DNA from 2 places in the Acetonema longum DSM 6540 genome. Region 2 is predicted to be linked to the other one. Evidence: a T-box and tRNA genes for the amino acid it is inferred to sense, from the RefSeq annotation. Region 2 holds a T-box; the other holds one or more tRNA genes.
What was found. The T-box of region 2 lies ahead of ALO_RS07445 (valine--tRNA ligase). A T-box ahead of a tRNA ligase gene usually reads a tRNA of that ligase, here a tRNA-Val.
Positions count from the first base shown of each region.

Region 1: it has a tRNA-Val gene. The T-box ahead of ALO_RS07445 (valine--tRNA ligase) is inferred to sense a tRNA for this amino acid. The anticodon was not compared.

Region 1 covers NZ_AFGF01000017.1:22,942-32,464, forward strand. Annotated here, with positions in the region: gene ALO_RS02070 (hypothetical protein) at 1-426, opposite strand, end outside; gene ALO_RS02075 (DUF3100 domain-containing protein) at 423-1,235, opposite strand; gene ALO_RS02080 (amidohydrolase) at 1,265-2,572, opposite strand; gene ALO_RS02085 (NanQ anomerase/TabA/YiaL family protein) at 2,831-3,307, shown strand; gene uvsE (UV DNA damage repair endonuclease UvsE) at 3,335-4,288, opposite strand; gene ALO_RS02095 (zinc ribbon domain-containing protein) at 4,552-5,625, shown strand; gene speE (polyamine aminopropyltransferase) at 5,694-6,533, shown strand; tRNA gene ALO_RS02105 (tRNA-Asn) at 6,592-6,666, shown strand; tRNA gene ALO_RS02110 (tRNA-Glu) at 6,671-6,745, shown strand; tRNA gene ALO_RS02115 (tRNA-Val) at 6,749-6,824, shown strand; gene ALO_RS02120 (lactate utilization protein) at 6,917-7,558, opposite strand; gene ALO_RS02125 (zinc ribbon domain-containing protein) at 7,776-8,165, shown strand; tRNA gene ALO_RS02130 (tRNA-Arg) at 8,258-8,332, shown strand; gene ALO_RS02135 (hypothetical protein) at 8,489-8,803, opposite strand; gene ALO_RS02140 (hypothetical protein) at 8,991-9,523, shown strand, end outside.
Region 2 covers NZ_AFGF01000056.1:16,020-25,542, reverse strand. Annotated here, with positions in the region: gene ALO_RS07460 (DRTGG domain-containing protein) at 1-247, opposite strand, end outside; gene ALO_RS07455 (O-antigen ligase family protein) at 364-1,641, opposite strand; gene ALO_RS07450 (bifunctional folylpolyglutamate synthase/dihydrofolate synthase) at 1,719-3,014, opposite strand; gene ALO_RS07445 (valine--tRNA ligase) at 3,036-5,684, opposite strand; T-box leader at 5,738-5,968, opposite strand; gene ALO_RS07440 (UbiA-like polyprenyltransferase) at 6,038-6,898, opposite strand; gene ALO_RS07435 (menaquinone biosynthesis decarboxylase) at 6,877-8,334, opposite strand; gene tatC (twin-arginine translocase subunit TatC) at 8,408-9,178, opposite strand; gene ALO_RS07425 (twin-arginine translocase TatA/TatE family subunit) at 9,190-9,405, opposite strand.

The DNA of each region.
Region 1 (9,523 bases), on a different contig from region 2:
CAAAACAACTTCGGCAATGAGGGCTGAGCCGAGGAAGGTGCCGACAAAAACGGCACAGGCCACCAGAATCAGTTTCCAGCCTGTTTTGGCGAAACTGTCCAGTTCTTTGCCGATGCCCAGGCCGGAGTAAGCCAAAATCGGGGTGGTCAGGGACAGAAAGTTTACTTTTGCCACATAGGCATTGATAGCGCTTGCGCCGGGAAAAGCCGGATAGGTGATCATGCAGCCAATGACGACGATATAGGCTACGCTGGGGATTTTTACAGGAATCACTTTAGCGATGAGGATGCCGGCTAAGCAAATGCCGACTAAAATCAGCATTCCAGGCAGGGACTCTATGATTCCGTTCTTATGGCCAACCAGATTGGCGATGAGCGTCAGGGCGGCAGTGAGCAGTGTGACTGCGGCAATGTTTAAGAAATTCATGCTTTTGCCTCTCTTTCCGGCGCCGGCACACCGAATTTAAGCCGGTACAGCTTGCGATACAGCCATTCGGTCATGGGCAGGGACATCCACAGGGAGATATAGAGTCCGTACAAGCCCGACAGCATGTTGCTGGCAGCACCCAGGGATAGAATCTGATCTTTCATATCCGGGAACATGGTAACCAAAACTCCGGCGGAAGCTGTCATCATACTGGCGCTGCCAACCCCGGTAGCCATGCCCAGGGAGTAAGGGTGGAGCGGCAGCAGCGCAGCGGCGAAGCTGGTCATCAGGGCATAGAAAATGGTTCCGAACACGGTGCCGCAGATATATACGCCCATGACTCCCCGCCCTTCGGCACTGTTTAGCCCGTAGATGTCACCGATTAAAGCCACGTTGGGTTCCCGGGCTATAGAATGGGCAGCGCCGATGGTCTCCCGTTTTAAGCCCAGCCAGATCGCAAGGGGTACGCCCAAAAAGATGGTGCCGAAATTGCCTAATTCTTGTAAAATAAGGGCCGGGCCGGTCTGAATGATCTTTGGCAGGGTAGGACCGACCAAAGTGCCATAGCGGGCCATTAACAGCATCAGGGTAATCGTAATCAGGCTGCTGGCATCGATCATGTCTTTGTCCTTGGCGATTTTGAGGAATTTGGGAGTTAATAAAATACCGAAAATAAGAGCATAAAGCATGGGCAACAGGATCACCATCCCCGGACCTACCTTGAACTGGATCATGCCGATGAGTTCTGAAACAATCACCAGTGTGGCTACGATGGCATGCAGTTTCCAGTTTTTCAACGCGTCAATCATTACGTTCACCTCTTAATTTAATTCTAAAGTTAAGAAAAGTACCCTTCCAGTATTTTAAGATATTGCTCCTTGGTCAGGAGCGGCTTGAACTGCTGCTGAATGTCTTTGGCCTGTTTGGCTCCGTCGGCCAGTAAATCAATGACAGTCATGGCCATCAGCTTGGCCGGCAGAACACAGGCCGCTTGATAATCAGCCACCTTAAAATCTCTGGTGTGCAGGGCTCCGAAAACGCCGCCTACGAAGGGATGCAGCGATGGCAGGAGATGGGAGATGTCCCCCATGTCAGTGGAAGCGCCAAAATGACCGGCATTGATGATTTGTTCCGGTGGGATCAGCCGGGCGGCATTGTCCTTAAACAACAAATTCATGGACCGGGAACTGGCCAGAGGCAAATAACCGGGAATGGTCTTAATCACGGTTTGAGCTCCAATGGCATCGCCGCCGGCTTTTAAGGCCCGGTCCACCTTGTGGTGGGTAGTGTCAATGGCCGCCATGGTTTTGGCCCGGACATAGGTTTCCAGGCGTACGTCAGCCGGTACCGTATTGACTAGATCACCTCCTTTGGTGATGACCGGGTGGACCCGGATGATATCGGAATCCCGGAAGGTTTCCCTCAGGGCATGGATGCCCATCAGGCCCAGCATGGCGGCGTTCAGGGCATTGACTCCCTGATCGGGCGCCTCGGCGGCGTGAGCCTCTCTGCCGATATATTGAATGGTCTTGCCGATAAAGCCGTTGCTGGAATCGCCGAGAGCTACCAGCGGCCGGGGAGCATTCTTTTGGGAATGGATCATCATCGCTAAATCCACATCGTCGAATTCGCCCCGGTAGACCAGTTCCTGCTTGCCGCCGAGAAAGTGGATTTTGCCTTGCTCCCTCAATTGCTGCCGGTAGGCAATCTCTATATATTCCTCCGCCGGCACGGCCATAAAACTGACCCGGCCGGCCAGTTCGGGAGCTATGCCGCTTTCAGCCAGCCCCAGCGCCACCCCGGCCATGGCGGCTATCTGCAGAAAATGACCGCAGGTATGGGCAGCTCCGGTTTGGGGGTCGGCATCAGGGCTATCGGGGCAGATGACCGCGTCCAGTTCCCCCAGCACGGCTACATTGGGACCCGGCTGTCCACCTTCCAGCATGGCCCGGACACCGGTAATCGCCAGCCCTTCCCGGCAGGAAAGGCCCAGTTCCTTAAAAAAACCGCCGGTCAGAGCGGCAGTTTTGTATTCTTTGTAACCCAATTCCGGGTTTTTCTGGATCTCCTTTGCCAGGCCGATAATCCGGGACGACTGGGCGTCGATCGTCTGGCCGACTTGGTTTTTTAGTTCCTCCGTAATCATGACAGCACCTCGTTTTCTTTTCGGGAACTTGTTGTACAATTCATTTCGCCAACAAGTACAAAAATCCTGTATAAAAGGACATGAAATGCAAAAAAAAGTACAAAACAAAATATTTGTCAGCAAAATAAAGGCACGAAAATTTTAGTATGCAGAGAGGGTAAATACATAAACCCGCGAAAAAGAAAAGCAAAGAAGGGATTTTACAGGTATTATGGAAAATATAAAGACTGCCAATATTAAGGCGAAGGAGTGATCAGCATGATACAGGGAGATATGAAAAATCTGGATCAGGAACTGTTTTTGTTTCATCCCTTGCTGCAAAAGGGGCTGCAATACCTGAAAAATACAGATTTTTCTAAGCTAGCGGCCGGCCGGTATGAAATTGACGGTGATATCTTATTTGCGCTGGTGCAGGAATATGAGCCTCAGCCTAAGCAAGACCGCAAGGCTGAAACCCATGCCAAATATGCCGATGTCCAGTATGTGGCTCAAGGGCAGGAATGTATCGGTTTTGCCCGTTTAACACCCGATTGTGAAGTGGCGGAAGACAAGCTGGCCGAGAAAGACGCCGTTTTCTATAAAACGGTGAAAGACGAAGTGGATCTGGTTCTCGATGCCGGATCTTATGCCGTATTTATGCCGGCGGATGTGCACCGGCCATGCTGCCTGGGACCCGCCGGCAGGGTTCAGGTGAAAAAAGTGGTGTTGAAGGTGAAAGTCAGCGTATTGAAGTAGGTTTAGCCAATGGGGCCTTTATCGATATTATAATACAATACTGGCCGGTTCCAGCCGTTTGATGCCTTTTGCTTTTTCCAGGTCTTTCATCAATACGGCCAAGGCCCGGTCTTTTTCTTTGGCTTCCAGCATGACATCAAAGTCCCGGTCCAATTCTTTTGCTATATGCAAAAATGGCAGAAAATCATCAATATGGACATATGCAGCGTGAGGCCGGGGATCTTTGGCGCTTTTTGCACTGGATAAATGGATTTTTGGGGTATGCTCTCCCCACGTAGCCACGATGTCCGCCCATAACTCGCCCAGATTTTCCCCGCGCTGCAGGCATTGGTGATGATGCAGGTCAAATACCATGGGGCACCCCAGTTTCTGGCAGAGGGGCAGCACGTCTGACGCATCGTAACTTTTGTCGTCGTTTTCAATTATGATCCGCAGGCGGATGTTATCCGGCAGCTGCTGATACTCTTTCACAAACCGCTCCAGGGAAGATGCTTTGTTTTTATATACTCCGCCGGCATGAAGGACAAACTGGGGGGCATAGGGGAGTCCCATGGCGTCGAACATGGCCCCGTGGTAGGCCAATTCCCGCAGGGCGGCCGCCAGGACATCCTTCTTTGGGGTGCTCAACAGCGTTAGATGGTCGGGATGAGCGCTGACTCTAACACCGTGGGTGGTAACAAAGGCGCCGATTTCGTGCCATTGGGACCGGAATTCTCCGATATAATCCCAGCCTTTGGTTACCGGATGTGACGCTAAAGGAACCATACGGGAACTAAACCGGTATACATTAATCCGGCGGGACTGATTATAATACAAAACTTGCCGGGTGGCTTCCAGATTATGAGCCAGGATCCGCCGCAGCAGGTCCAGCTGTTCCGGCTGTTCTTCGACTTTTTTCAGCTTTTTGAGGGTGATCGATTGATTGGGGGAGCCGTTGGGAATTCCCAGGGCCTTGGCTACATAGCCGAATCGTACTCGCATGGCATCCTCCTGAAAATGATTCTCGGGTAGAGGGTAATTGTCCGTATTATATATTGTTTTAGCGTCTGGCGCAACCATTTGTTGCCGCTTTCGGCCGCCGCTGCCCCGGATGAACAGTACCGTCTGTGCACTTTATCGGCTATAAGAAGAATTTTCTAAAAACTTATAAGTTATTTGGAAAAGAAATCCTTTGTATAATTTGACCCGTATGGTATGATATAGGACAGAAAATTGCGCGGCATGTACGTAGGAGGCGAGCTATTGTGGTACAATTCGAAACAGCGGAAAATGCGGCGGAAAATTGCCCGCACTGCCGCAGCCGGGTCGAGGCCCGGCAATATAAGTTTTGTCCTTTTTGCGGCGGAAACTTGTCGGCGGCAGTCTCGAAAGAAGCGTCGGACTGCCGGTATGATGATGTGGAAACCGTCGAGGATATCATCCGGGTCTACGAACAGTTTGTTGCCGAGAAAAAGCACCAGGGTCTGCCGGATGATGTCATCCAGGCAGCAGCTGCGGAATGGGCAAACAAATTAAAGGCGAAAGTTCAGACAAAAATCAATTTGTCGGAGAAAAAAAGGGTATCTCCCCCCCCTTGGGAAACCGATATTTTCAGCGTCGTTTTAAAATATTGCCCTCATCCGGAGCAACTGGCGGATCGTCTTCAGCAGTATCTTTTGCGCAGCCGGACGGCTATTCGGATGGCGCTCCTGGCTACACCTTCCCTGATAATTTATCAGCGCAAGCTGGATAAAATCGTCCCCATCCTGCGGGAGTTTCTAGCAGAACAGGCGACGATTGCGCTGATACCGGGCCGCTTTATTGCCGATCAGTCCTTTACTCAGGTGTATCCGGCCTGGAGCCAACTGGATGGAGTCACCCGGCGGTTAATTGAAGCGGCGCCGCCCTTGTTATGGGCGGGTCAGACAATCTACGGGGTGTATCGGATTACTCATGAGGCAGCAGGGCTGGCGATCCTGGTGATCAGTGATCAGGGACTTTATTTCTTATCCGGGGACACGGGCGTTCCCGACTGCCATTGGCGGGATATACCCTATTACCTTTTAGAAGACGTCTATTCCAGCAATATTGCGGGGATTCTGGAAGTTGTGCATCGCCATACCGGACAGGAAGAAATCGACTTTCCCTTGTCCGAGGAAGCTGAGGCCGCCTATGAAACCATCCAGCGGGCCAGGAAAGCGGGAGATGCCAGGCTGCAGATTCGGCGGCGCTGTTCCAAGTGCGGTGCAGTCGGCCAGGAAAATGCATTCCGGGCCTATGAACGGGATCAATGCGAATATTGCGGTTTTGATCTGGAACGTAAGCTGCTTTATCGTTAATTTGCCGCATCATTGCATAAGCTACTATTAAATAATAACGCAAAAAGTATAACCCGAGGAGGAATATTATGGAATTGATGTTGACGGAATGGCAGACCGAAAATCTCGGCCTGACAGTCAGAGTAAAAGAAACATTGTTTAGCGGGCGGTCTGAATTTCAGGAGATCGTCGTTGTGGATACGCAGGAATTCGGCCGTATGCTGGTATTGGACGGGGTTTTTCAAACCTCGGTCTTTGATGAGTATATCTATCATGAAATGATTGCGCACGTGCCTCTGTGCACTCATCCCCAGCCGAAACATGTTTTGGTAATCGGCGGCGGTGACGGCGGTACGGTGAGGGAGACCAGCAAACACCCGACGGTGGAACGGGTGGAAATGGTGGAAATAGACGGTATGGTGGTTGATGCCTGCAAGCAGTACCTGCCGGAGACCAGTGAGGCTCTCAGGCAAAATCATTCCAAAGTGAAACTGACCATTGGCGACGGTATCGCGCATATGCGCCAGGCCAATAGTCTCTATGATGTGATTATCGTCGACTGCTCCGACCCGATTGGACCGGGGGAAGGCTTGTTTACTCATGCCTTTTACCAGGACGTGTTCAAGGCTCTGAAACCGGACGGCCTCTTTGTGCAGCAGACCGAATCTCCCTTTTATCATCAGCCCCTGATCAAGCGGTTGACCAAGGACATCCGGTCCTTGTTTCCGATCTGCCGGACGTATCTTGCCCCGATTCCTATCTATCCGGGTGGGGCCCATTGTTTTACCCTCGGTTCGAAACAATATGATCCACTGAACGTTACCCCCAGAAAGCTGGATTTTAAAACCCGCTGCTATAACAGCGAGCTGCAAAAAAGCTGCTTTGTCCTGCCTAACTTCCTCCAGGAACTGCTAGCCGGTCATAATTAGTTCCTGTATAATAGGTATTGCATTTTCAGTTTGTATCATTTATAATACATTATGTCTTTCCTCGATAGCTCAATGGTAGAGCACTCGGCTGTTAACCGAGTGGTTGTAGGTTCGAGTCCTACTCGAGGAGCCAAACCGGCCCGTTGGTCAAGTGGTTAAGACACCGCCCTTTCACGGCGAGAACGGGGGTTCGAATCCCCCACGGGTCACCATTCGGGCGATTAGCTCAGCCGGGAGAGCGCCTGCCTTACAAGCAGGATGTCGGCAGTTCGATCCTGTCATCGCCCACCAAAACCAAAAAAGAGGTTTGACCCTTGAGTCAAGCCTCTTTGTGTTTCAGTTCCCCTTGCGAAAGGGGCTGCAGAGGTTGGGGATTCGGTTTCTTAAAAGCCCAGTTGTTCTCCTATGATAAAGATGTGCATTTTGGTCAGGGAAGGCCTTTTCCGCAGTATGGTGGTCACATTACAGATACGGGTAGGACCCTGGCAATCCATACAGATGCCAGTGGTGGTACAGGGATTGGGGCGGTTTAGGCGCTTGTTGTTCATAGGTGCGGCGTAAGTTTGGATGCGCCGTTCGGCTTCTTCCGTATCACGCACGATCTTATTCACCCCGGCAATGACGATGACCTGTTCCGGTCCGAACATCATAGCTGCCACCCGGTTGGCCGAGCCGTCCACATTCACCAGTTTGCCGTCTAAGGTGATGGCATTGGTGCCGGTGAGAAAAACGCCGCAGGTGAGTTCCTGCCGCCGCAGTCTCAGGGCTTCGTCCGGCGACAGTCCGGGCCGGTTATGATCGTATACGGTATGGCCCTTTTTCTCCAGAGTGTGGCTCAGGTCCAGCTCATTAATCGTCCAGGACCCGCCGACTCCCACTGTGGCATTGGCCGGAATCATGGCCAGGATTTTTTCGATAGCTTCTTCCTTAGTTTTTACGTAGGCAGCCGCAAAATTATTCTTCTCCAGGGCAGCAACCGCCTTAGTTCCCAGGGCCTCGTTGGACCAGGCTTTAAAATCGTCCATCCTGATACCTCCCAGATAGTTTTTAGCTTGATGAATGACCTATAAGGAATAAGTTTATTCTGCATATTACCGCTATTCTCCTTTATTCTTTAGCGGATGGCGCGGCAAGGCAAGTAAAACATCGGCCGCTCAGCCTAATTTTGTGTCTCAAGGTTGATGAATGCTGGACGAGATAGTATAATAGGGAAACAGACAAATTTAACGGGAGGATTTACGAATGTCTCCAATAATCAGCTTTATCATCCTAGCACTGGCAGCCTATTGGGTATATAACGATTCCAGGGAGAAGGGCAACGACTTTTGGACATCCCTTTTGTGGGCTTTCGGCACATTTGCCTTCCTCATCATCACTCTGCCGTTGTATCTGATTTTTGGCCGGAAACGGAAAGTTCAACCGGCTGCCCAACCGGAAGTCATTGACGTGGAGTCTGTTCCGGTGGAAGAACGGATGATCTGTCCCATGTGCGGCGGCACTGTAAAGGAAGACTTCGTTGTCTGTCCCTATTGCGCCAATACACTAAAGCCCAAATGCGCATCCTGCGGCGCCGAACTGCAGCGGGAATGGAGAGAATGTCCCAACTGCAATGCCCCGGCTCCTGAGAAATAAGAAGTCAGAGAATTTTATTTCCTGAAAAATATTTCTTAAATCATTAGACAGGAAGGCTCTTCTTATGATATAATAGATTTTGTGAAAAAAATGCGCCCGTAGCTCAGGGGATAGAGCACCGGTCTCCGGAACCGGGTGCGCAGGTTCGATTCCTGCCGGGCGCACCATAACTTCATTTAGTAATAACAAGCCTTCCAGGGGTTAAGCCTTGGGGGGCTTTTTTCGTTTATTTATGCTGTGGGGCAGTTTGTGGGGCAATACATCGTAGAGAGTAAAAATATAAAAGAAAAAAGGGCTATTGCAGCCCCTTTACCTCTCTGCGTTCAGCCTGCTTGATTCCTGTTTACAATCGCAAGTTGCTCCATCTTATAATAACAGCGGGCAAAGTAGGCAATCCCCGCGATAATGCCAACTAGGGGAAACAGACAAACTACAAAGGCCGCAAGACCATAGCCGAATTCAGCCCATCGTTGAGCCTTTGCCTTCATCACAATTCCCATAATCAAAGAACTCCATGACCATACTGTAGAACTCGCTGATAGCAGATCTATGCGTATCGCTCCACTATACATTTTTGCAATCAAAGCAAATACGAGCCACGTTGCAATTGCAAGACCGAACACTTTCCATTTGTTCACCACTTTAATCCCTCCATTTGGAATTATTTTCTTGGCTTTAATATAGCATACTGGAAATAGTCAGACAAGCTATATAGCTCCATACTACATTAAAATAGGTAAAAAGAGGGTTGACGGATAAGCCTGTATAGTCTATACTATGAAACATACCGTATTAAATACGTTTTGAATTAGAGGTGCTGAAAAGGTGACACGTGAGGAAGTGCTGCAAAGTTTAGAGACTCTTGGTGTAAGCATTCACAGCGATACATTGCGCCGGTGGGTTAATGCGGAGTTAGTGCCTTTTCCAGACCGAGGTAATAAAGGTAGAGCCGGGGGCCGATGGACTGAATATCCGCCTGAAACCCCATGGGAGGCGTTTGCTGCCGCTCATTTGCTAAAAGATCACAGTATAAAGCAAGTTGCTGAGATTCGCGAGCAGGCCAGATGGCTTATTACAGAAACCTGCTGGGGGGATATGGAGGATTTAAACAAAGATTTTCAGGAATGGCAGGATAAGAATACTGTTACTTACGAGCAAGAGGGAGATCACGGCATTATAGAAGCATCACATAAAGAAGTCCCATCAGGCGCTGAACTTCCTGAAAAGGAAATTGCTATTGATACCCTGATTTTTGCCTGGCTGATGATAAGAATAAAGGCTGAATATGCTATTCCTCTTGAAGTGCCGACACAGGTTCGCATAGACTATTTCGGGAACTGGGAGAAAGACAAACGACC
Region 2 (9,523 bases):
GTTGAATGACATCCTGACTCGGCCGCTTGCCTCTGACAAATACAATTCCCGCCAAGTCACTCATCTCGGCGGTCCGGATGACCTGCAGGTTCGTCAATCCGGTTAGCAGCAGGGTCCGTTCTTTGGTGAACGCCAACACATCGCTCATGAGATCCGCGCCACAAGCAGTGGTTACTTCCTTATCTAAAAGATGCCCCCCAAAAACCACTTCTGCGTTGAGCAGTATTTTTGCCTCACAAAGCTTCACCAAATCCCCCCTAGGTTCCGGCTGTTTGTTCGAATTTTCACAAATTAATACATAAAAAATTAGAGGGCACATAGCCCTACTAGACTTAATATATCTAATTTTATTTACTATTTGTTTTATTCGCTCAAAAAGAAATTTTTCCTGCTGCCTCGCCTGTCCTTATATATTTTTTTCGGCTCGGCAGTGCGCCACAACACTAAAACCATGGCATTAAAAAACCAGAACAGCATGGACATCTGGACACTAAACAAAACGTGGTCGGTCATGCCATTCACGGCAATACCGAAAAAAGCCGCCAGGATTCCCGCCGACAAACCGCTGACCCATGGCTCAGCCTTGCTCCGATACAGAGTAAAGGCCATCTTGGCATGATAGCCCATGAGAATTAAAAAGGCCGCCAGGCCCGGAATACCTGTTTCCGCTGCCATATGCAGGTACATATTGTGTGCATGGAAAATAATAATCGAGGGGTCTTGAATAAAAAAGTCGTAATGGGGATAGACCATCCAGTATGTACCCCAGCCAAACCCCAATAAAGGTCGGTCATGGATCATGGCCAGTGTACTTTCCCACAGAGCAAACCGCAAAGTCGAGGAAGTATCGGTGGGGTGCAAAATAGAAACCAGTCTAAGATAAACATCGTCCGTACAAAGGGCCGCCAGAGGCACGGCCAGCAGCAGCCATAAAACCCAGCGGCGGCACAATAGGCCATAGGCCAGAATAACTGCCAGCAAGCTCACCCAGGCGCCCCGGGAATATGTAAGAACCAGACAGCCGCTCATTAGCAGGATAAAAATCAACAGCAAAATCTTCTTGTCCCAATCCCGTGTACCTAATCCAAGCCCCAACCCCAGCCCAATCATCATGACCATAAAACCGGCCAGCAAGTTGGGGTTCTCCAGGGTGGAAAATATTCGTACTTTCAGGTCGGGAAACTGATCGCTGTCCACCCATTCAAAAGCCGAAATATCGACTCCCAGGATGTATTGGTAGAACCCGTAAAGAGCAACCACCACCGATGAGGCCAGCAGTGAATACACCACCTGTTTCAACTGCTGCCGCGATGTCACATTATAGCTGATGAGAAAATAGAGACCCAGGTAACGCCCCATCAGATGCACAAAATTGTAGAGACTGAACCCCCGGTCAGCCGAAACAAGAGCTGACGTCAGACCTAAAAACACCAGGAAAAATAAGGTCTCATCAAAAGGGGTGCGTTGGAATTCCCATTGACGGCACACCAGCATTTTAGCCAGCCAAAGAAATATGCCAAAAATCAACAGCACGGTGGACATTCGCAACGACAATGGCAGAAAGAATGCCAGAGCTAAAATGGTATATTCCATCAGTCCGCTATAGCCGGCGCTGATCTGGCGATATATAGTTTCTTTCACAATATTTTCACCTTGTGCGGAATTGGTACGCAAACAGCATTAATCCGTATAAATACCCTTACCATTATATCCTAGTCCTATTCTTTTGTCCAATTCCGCAATATTTGACGGGTGCTTCCAATTAAATACAAAGAGCCGGCGACACAGATTACCTGATCCGCCCCGGCCAACCGGCCGGCTTGCTGCAGACCGTTTTCCAGGCTGTCGGCTATCTTCGTCTGATATCCCGTTAACAATTGGGCCACCGACTCCGGCGCCGCCGCCCGCTCTGAATAGGGCTTCACCAGAATAATGCGGTCCTGGGGCCGGAATAATTCACGGATAACCCCGGCAATGTCCTTGTCAGCCAGCACGCCAAATACAAAAATAACCGATGCCTGAGGAAACACCTCATCCAAAGCGGCGCGCAAAATTCTAGCTCCGTCCGGGTTATGGGCGCCATCGACCACGATAGTGGGACTGCCGGGAAATACTTCAAACCGGCCGGGCCAGACTGTCTGCTCCATCCCCGTTTTCATAGCGGACACAGAAATTCTGGGATCATGTCCGGCCAGCAGTTGAGCCGTCATGATCGCCAGGGCGGCATTTTCCACCTGATGCCGCCCCAGCAAAGGTGTGATGAAAGTGCCGCTGAGGCCGGATTTCTGCAGCTGGATTGTTATTTTTTGCCGGAAAGATTCTATCCCTTCGGACTGAGCGTATATATCACGGCCATACAGATACAAGGCAGAGCCCAACTCAGCCGACCGGCTGGCGATCAAGTCGCCGGCCGGTCCCTGAGCCGCTGTCACCACCGGTTTTCCCGCTTTAATGATGCCGGCTTTATGGCGGGCAATGTCCAGGACAGTAGGACCGCATTTATCCGTATGCTCCAAAGTTACATTAGTGATAACCGAAACTTCCGGCAGGATAACATTGGTGGAATCATATAAGCCTCCAAGGCCCACCTCAATGACCGCATATTCCACCCCAGCCTCGGCAAAGAAATAAAATGCCGCCGCCGTCAACACCTCAAACTCGGTAGGATGCTCCATTCCCTGAGCGACGGCATGTTCCACAAACCGTCGGGTGTATGCCACCGATTGGGCAAAAGACTCCCGTGAGATATCATGCCCGTTCACCGTCATCCTTTCAGTATAGTCTTCCAGATGAGGTGAAGTATATAACCCGGTTTTAATGCCGCCGGCCCTGAGGATACTGGCCAGCATGGCGGAAGTGGAGCCTTTGCCGTTGGTGCCGGTTATGTGCACAGTCTTATAACAGCGCTCAGGATGATCCATCAATTCCAGCAGCGTTTCAATTCGTTCCAGGCCAAGCTGTATACCGAAGCGGGATAATGAAGCAAGGTAGGCTAAAGCCTCGGGATAATTCATAAATCGGGCGCCTCCTCTTAATTATAACGTAGCAAGATAGGCTAACCGTTCATTAATAACCGCACATTTTTCCTGAAATTCCTTTTGCTTGGTTTTTTCCTTTTCGATCACATCGGCCGGCGCTTTGGCGACAAACCCTTCATTGGAGAGTTTGCCGGCAATGCGGGTCAATTCTTTTTTCAGCCCGTCCAGTTCCTTTTTCAGCCGGGTGCTTTCTTTTTCCACATCAATCAAGCCCTTCAGGGGCAGATAGACCTCCACGCCGTTGACAACCGCCGCCGCGGCATTGGCCGGTTTTTCCGCCTGAATCAGCCCAATTACCGGTTCCGAGGCGCCCAGGGTTTTTAAATATTGAATATTAGCAGTAAAAACGGCTGCTAACGAAGGGTTGGCTGCCTGCAGGATGACCTCGCTGCGTTTTCCGGGGGGCACATTCATTTCCGCCCGCATATTACGAATGGCTTTAATGGTGTCCATTAAAAGGCTCATATCCCGTTCAGCCTCATCAGAGGCGTATTGCGGTTCCGGCTGTGGCCAGGCCGAGGTCATGACGCTCCGGCCTTCATGAGGCAGATGCTGCCAAATCTCTTCTGTCAGGAAAGGCATAAAGGGATGCAGCAGTCTCAGCGTATTGGACAGAACATGCCACAGAACATACTGAGCCGTGGCCCTGGCCGCCACATTCTCCTTATCATACAGGCGGCCCTTGGTCATTTCAATATACCAGTCGCAATACTCATTCCAGATAAAATCATATAAGAGCCTGGCGGCCTCGCCCAATTCGAACCGCTCCAGATTGCCGGTAACTGCCTCTACCGTATGAGTATAGCGGCTTAATATCCAGCGATCCGCCAGAGTCAGTCCCGCCGGCGGCTGAGACGGATTAAAATCCGCCAGGTTCATCAAAACAAAGCGGGAAGCGTTCCAGATCTTGTTGGCAAAATTGCGGCTGGACTCTATCCTCTCCCAATAAAAGCGCATGTCATTGCCCGGAGTGTTGCCGGTCACCAGGGTAAAACGAAGAGTATCGGCACCATACTTTTCAATTACATCCAGGGGATCGATGCCGTTGCCCAGGGATTTGCTCATTTTACGGCCCTGGGAATCCCGCACCAGGCCGTGGATAAATACATGACGAAAGGGAATCTCCTTTTGGAATTCCAGACCCATGAAAATCATGCGGGCTACCCAGAAAAAAATGATATCATAGCCGGTAACCAGCACCGAGGTAGGATAAAAATGCTTCAATTCAGCCGTATTTTCCGGCCATCCCATGGTGGAGAACGGCCAAAGGGCTGAACTGAACCAGGTATCCAAAACATCCGGATCCTGTTCCACATGGCTGCTGCCGCATTTGCCGCAGGCGGTTACGTCGGTGCGGGATACCGTAATTTCGCCGCAATCCCGGCAATACCAGGCGGGAATCCGGTGTCCCCACCAGATTTGCCGCGAAATGCACCAGTCCCGGATATTTTCCAGCCAATTGATATAGATCTTGGTGAACCGTTCCGGTACGAACTGAATTCTGCCGGAAGTAACCGCCTCAATGGCCGGCTCAGCCAAAGGCTGCATTTTTACATACCATTGCTTGGATATGAGGGGTTCCACCACGGTGGCGCAACGCTGGCAATGGCCCACGGCATGGGCATGCTCATCGATTTTTACCAGGAATCCCTGTTCTTTCAGATCAGCCACCAAGGCCCTGCGGCAGTCATAACGGTCCATGCCGGCATATTTGCCGGTATCTTTGGCCATGGTTCCATCCGGGTTCATGACCACGATTTGCTCCAGTTGATGCCGCAGCCCCATGTCGTAGTCATTGGGGTCATGGGCAGGCGTAACCTTAACGGCGCCGGTGCCGAAGGACGGGTCCACATACTCGTCGGCCACAATGGGCAGCCGTCTTCCCACCAGAGGCAGAACCAAATACCTGCCCACCAGATGACGGTAACGGACATCATCGGGATGAACCGCTACGCCGCTGTCGCCGAGAATGGTTTCCGGCCGGGTGGTGGCCACGGTCACATACTGGCCGTCGCTGTCTTCCACCGGGTAACGGACATGATACAGATGACCCGGCTGCTCTTCATGCTCCACCTCAATATCGCTGAGGGCGGTATTGCAGCGGGGACACCAGTTGGTGATGCGGTTGCCCTGATAGATCAGTCCCTTTTCATATAAGGATACGAAGACTTCCTTTACGGCCTGGGAGCACCCTTCATCCATGGTAAACCGTTCTCTCTGCCAGTCGCAGGAAGCTCCCATCCGTTTCAGTTGGGTAAGGATCCGGCTGCCGTACTGATGTTTCCAGTCCCAAACCTTTTCGATAAAGGCAGGCCGTCCCAGGTCGTAACGGGATTGCCCTTCCTTGGCCAGGTTTTCTTCGACTTTGATCTGAGTGGCAATGCCGGCATGGTCGGTCCCCGGCATCCAAAGAGTGTTATATCCCTGCATCCGGCGGAACCGGATCAGAATATCCTGCAGCGTGTTATCCAAAGCGTGACCCATATGCAGCTGCCCGGTTACATTGGGCGGTGGGATAACAATGCTGAACGGTTTTTTCCCGGGTTCGACCTCAGCATGGAACAGGGCTTCCTGTTCCCAGTATTCATACCACTTAGTTTCTACTGCCTGCGGATCATATACGGTCGGCATATTGTCTTTTTCCATGAATAATACCCCCTGGAACTCGAATTTTATAAATAAAAAAGCACTTTCATCCCCGCAGGGACGAAAGTGCTTAATCTTCCGTGGTACCACCTTGCTTCCCAGAGTGAATACAAAACAGCCTGGGCACTCAAAACGCGATAACGGCGCTATCCGGTTGCACCTACTCAAGTTCAGCGCAACAACTCCAGGCTGACCTTCGGCTATGATCCGCGGGAAACTTCGCAGCCTAAGAGTTCCTCTCTGAGCCGCCGATCATTGCGTACTCTGCCTATCATGGTTGATTCTATATTTTACTATACAGTAGTATTTACTATATCTGTTATTTCTATATTTGTCAAGATATGACCGCAATATTACAAGCTAACCAGAGTAAAGAGAAACATCAGAATCGACACCAGCCCGTTGCGCATAAAATAAGTCTGAGTGACCCGGGACAAATCCCAGGGCCTGACGATATGATGCTGATAGCAAAGGACCATCGCCGCCAGTCCTACCCCCAGGTAGTAATACCCTTTTAAGTTCAGCATCAGGCCCACCGTGATCAAGCCCAAAATGCTCAGGCCATGCATCCAGCGGGAAATCCGCAGAGCGCCGGGGATGCCGAACCGTACCGGTATGGAATGGAGTTGGTGCTCCTGATCAAAAACCGTGTCCTGGCAGCCGTAAATCACATCAAAAGCAGCAATCCATGCCGCTACCGATCCGCCTAAAATCAGAACCGGCCAAGGCATATCGCCCCTGATGGCCAGCCAGGCGCCAACCGGGGCGCAAGCCAGAGCCACTCCCAGCACCAAATGACAGGTCCAGGAAAAACGTTTCATGTAAGGATAAAGCAAAAATGGCAAAATTGCCAAAGGGGAAAGCAGCAAACAATTCGGATGCAATTGGGCCGCCGCCCAGAGAAATACCGACAGACTCGCCAGGATAAAGGAAAAAGCCTCCCAGGGCTTAATCGTTCCCTTGACCATCGGCCGGGCGGTAAAGCGGGGATGAAGCTTATCGTATTTTAGATCGATCAGGTTATTCAGAGCCAGGGCAGCACTTCTGGCGCCAATCATCGCCAGGGTGATCCAGCCCAATTCAGCCCATCCCGGCCGGCCGCCGGCCGCCAGAAAAGCCCCCATATAGGCAAACGGCAGAGCAAACACCGAGTGTGACAAGGCAATATTGGTTACATGAGCTTGCATCTTGTCTACAATCCTAGATTTTCCCATTTCTCATCCACCTGTTTCTTGATCTCCGGCGACATGACGATCTCGTCTGGCCATTCCCGGCTATTGCCTTCCTCCGGCCAGGTCTTGGTAGCATCAATGCCGACTTTCGTTCCCCAGTGGGGCATGGGTGACGAGTGGTCCAGCACGTCCAGGGGCCCGTCCACCATGACCACATCCCGCCGGGCGTCAATGTTATTATAGACCCGCCACCAGACCTCATTCATATCCTGAACGTTCACATGATCGTCTACCACAATAATCATCTTGGTAAACATCATCTGGCCCATGCCCCAGATGGCATGCATGACTTTTTTCGCCTGCTGGGGATAGCGTTTTTTGATGGACACAATGGCGCAGTTATGAAATACCCCTTCCAGAGGCAGGTTGATATCCTTTACTTCCGGCATGGCCACCTGCAAAAAAGGCAAAAAGATTCTTTCGGTGGCTTTGGCGATGAAGCAGTCTTCCATGGGAGGCTTGCCCACAATGGTCGCCGGATAAATCGGGTCCTTCCGGTGAGTGATGCAGGTGATGTGAAAGACCGGATATTGCCCCGCCAGGGAGTAGTAACCGGTATGATCGCCAAAAGGTCCCTCCAGCCGGGTCTCGTCCAGCTCGACATAGCCTTCCAGAATAATCTCGGCGTGAGCAGGCACTTCGATATCCACGGTTTCACATTTGATTAATTCCACCGGTTTTTTGCGCAGAAAGCCGGCGAACAGCATTTCATCGATGTCCGGCGGCAGAGGAGCCGTAGCGGCGTAGGTGATGGCCGGATCGCCGCCGATGGCCACAGCCACTTCAATCCGGTCTTTGCCCAGATCCTTGTGGGCCCGGTAATTATCGGCGCCGCCTTTGTGAATGTGCCAATGCATGCCGGTCGTTTTTTCATCAAATACCTGCAGCCGGTACATCCCTACGTTCCGTTTGCCATTTAGGGGGTTCTTAGTAAACACCAGCGGCAGGGTGATAAACCGTCCAGCGTCCTGAGGCCAACATTTAAGGATGGGAAATTTCGCCAATGACGGCTGATCTTTGATAATAACCTCTTTACAGGGACCGGACTTTACGTAACGGGGAAAGTTGATCGCCCGTTTCATCTGAGGAATAACCGAAACCAACTGGAGTTTATTCTGTAGTGAAATGTAGGGCAGCTTCAGCAATTGACGAATTTCATCGGCAATATCGTCAATTTTTTCGACCCCCAGGGCAAAAGCCATGCGTTCCACACTGCCAAAGGCGTTGATAAGCACCGGCACATCATAGCCTTTCACATTTTCAAACAGCAGAGCCACATTTTTATCCCCCGACATTTTGGAAACCCGGTCGGTAATCTCGGTGATTTCCAATTCGCAATCCACCGGTTGGTGAATCCGTTTAAGCCAGCCCCGTTCTTCCAAGGCCGCGATAAATTCCCGCAAATCCTGAAATGCCAAAGTAAATACTCCTTTCACAAGAGAAAAAACTCATCCTCCTCGAATCTGAGACCGTTCAAAAAGGGAGGGTCTCCTACTTGCCAAACCATACCCGGATGACCCAAACGCTCATCTCAAATAGCAGCATCAGCGGCAGCGCAAGCATAAGCTGTCCGAAGATATCCGGCGTCGGCGACACTACACCGCCGACAACAAATGCCCCCACTAAAACCACCTTGCGCTTGGACACAAGGAAGGTCGAACTGATGATTCCCATTTTGGCGAGAACCATGATGAACAACGGTAATTCAAAAATAAAGCCAAAGGGAAACAGCAGGGAAATGACAAAGGAAATATATTGCCCCAATGAAAACATGGGTTGTAAGGTATCAGTGGCAAACCCCATAAAGAAGGTAACTGCCATGGGCAAGACCAAAAAATAAGAAAAAGCCAGACCTATATAAAAAAGAACCACCGAGACCGGCATTAATGCGACAAACAGCTTCCGCTCGCTACGGGTAAGAGCCGGGACGATGAAGGCCCAAGCCTGGTACAGTACAATTGGCAAAACCAGCAGAAAGCCGGAGAAAACGGCGGTCTTAATATAGGCCATAAAAGCCTCAGCCGGATTCATGTAATACAGCTTACCGGCGGGCCGAATGATATAGGCTATAATTTTTTCCACAAAAAAATAGCAGGCTGTGCTGCCAGCGATAATTGCTGTCAGGGCAATGATAATGCGCTGCCGCAGCTCCTGCAGATGGTCTACGATGGTCATCTCAGCTACCGGAAGTTCCCGCTGGGAGTTGAGCTGAGCCTGGTCCTGATCCATTGCTTGTTCCTGTTGGCTTGTCGTTTCAGACATTCAACAGTTCCTCACTTTTTTTCAGCATGAGTCAGTCCGTCTGACTTTGCTTCAACAGCTTTGGCCTGCACGGTGATTTCTTCTTTCTGCTCGCCGCTGGTAGCCCGGCGGAATTCTGAAATACCCTTGCCTACCGCTTTGCCGATATCCGGCAATTTGCCAGGGCCAAACACCACCAGAGCAATAACCAGGATCAGAATTAATTCAGGCATACCCAAATTAAACATACAATCACCCTCCTCGTTAGTATCTCACAACGTATTTCCTATGCTGTTTTCTATTTCTTATTATAACTGTCTGTCCCGCAAAAAACAATCAGTCAAACCTTGTTTGCCGCCATCGTCA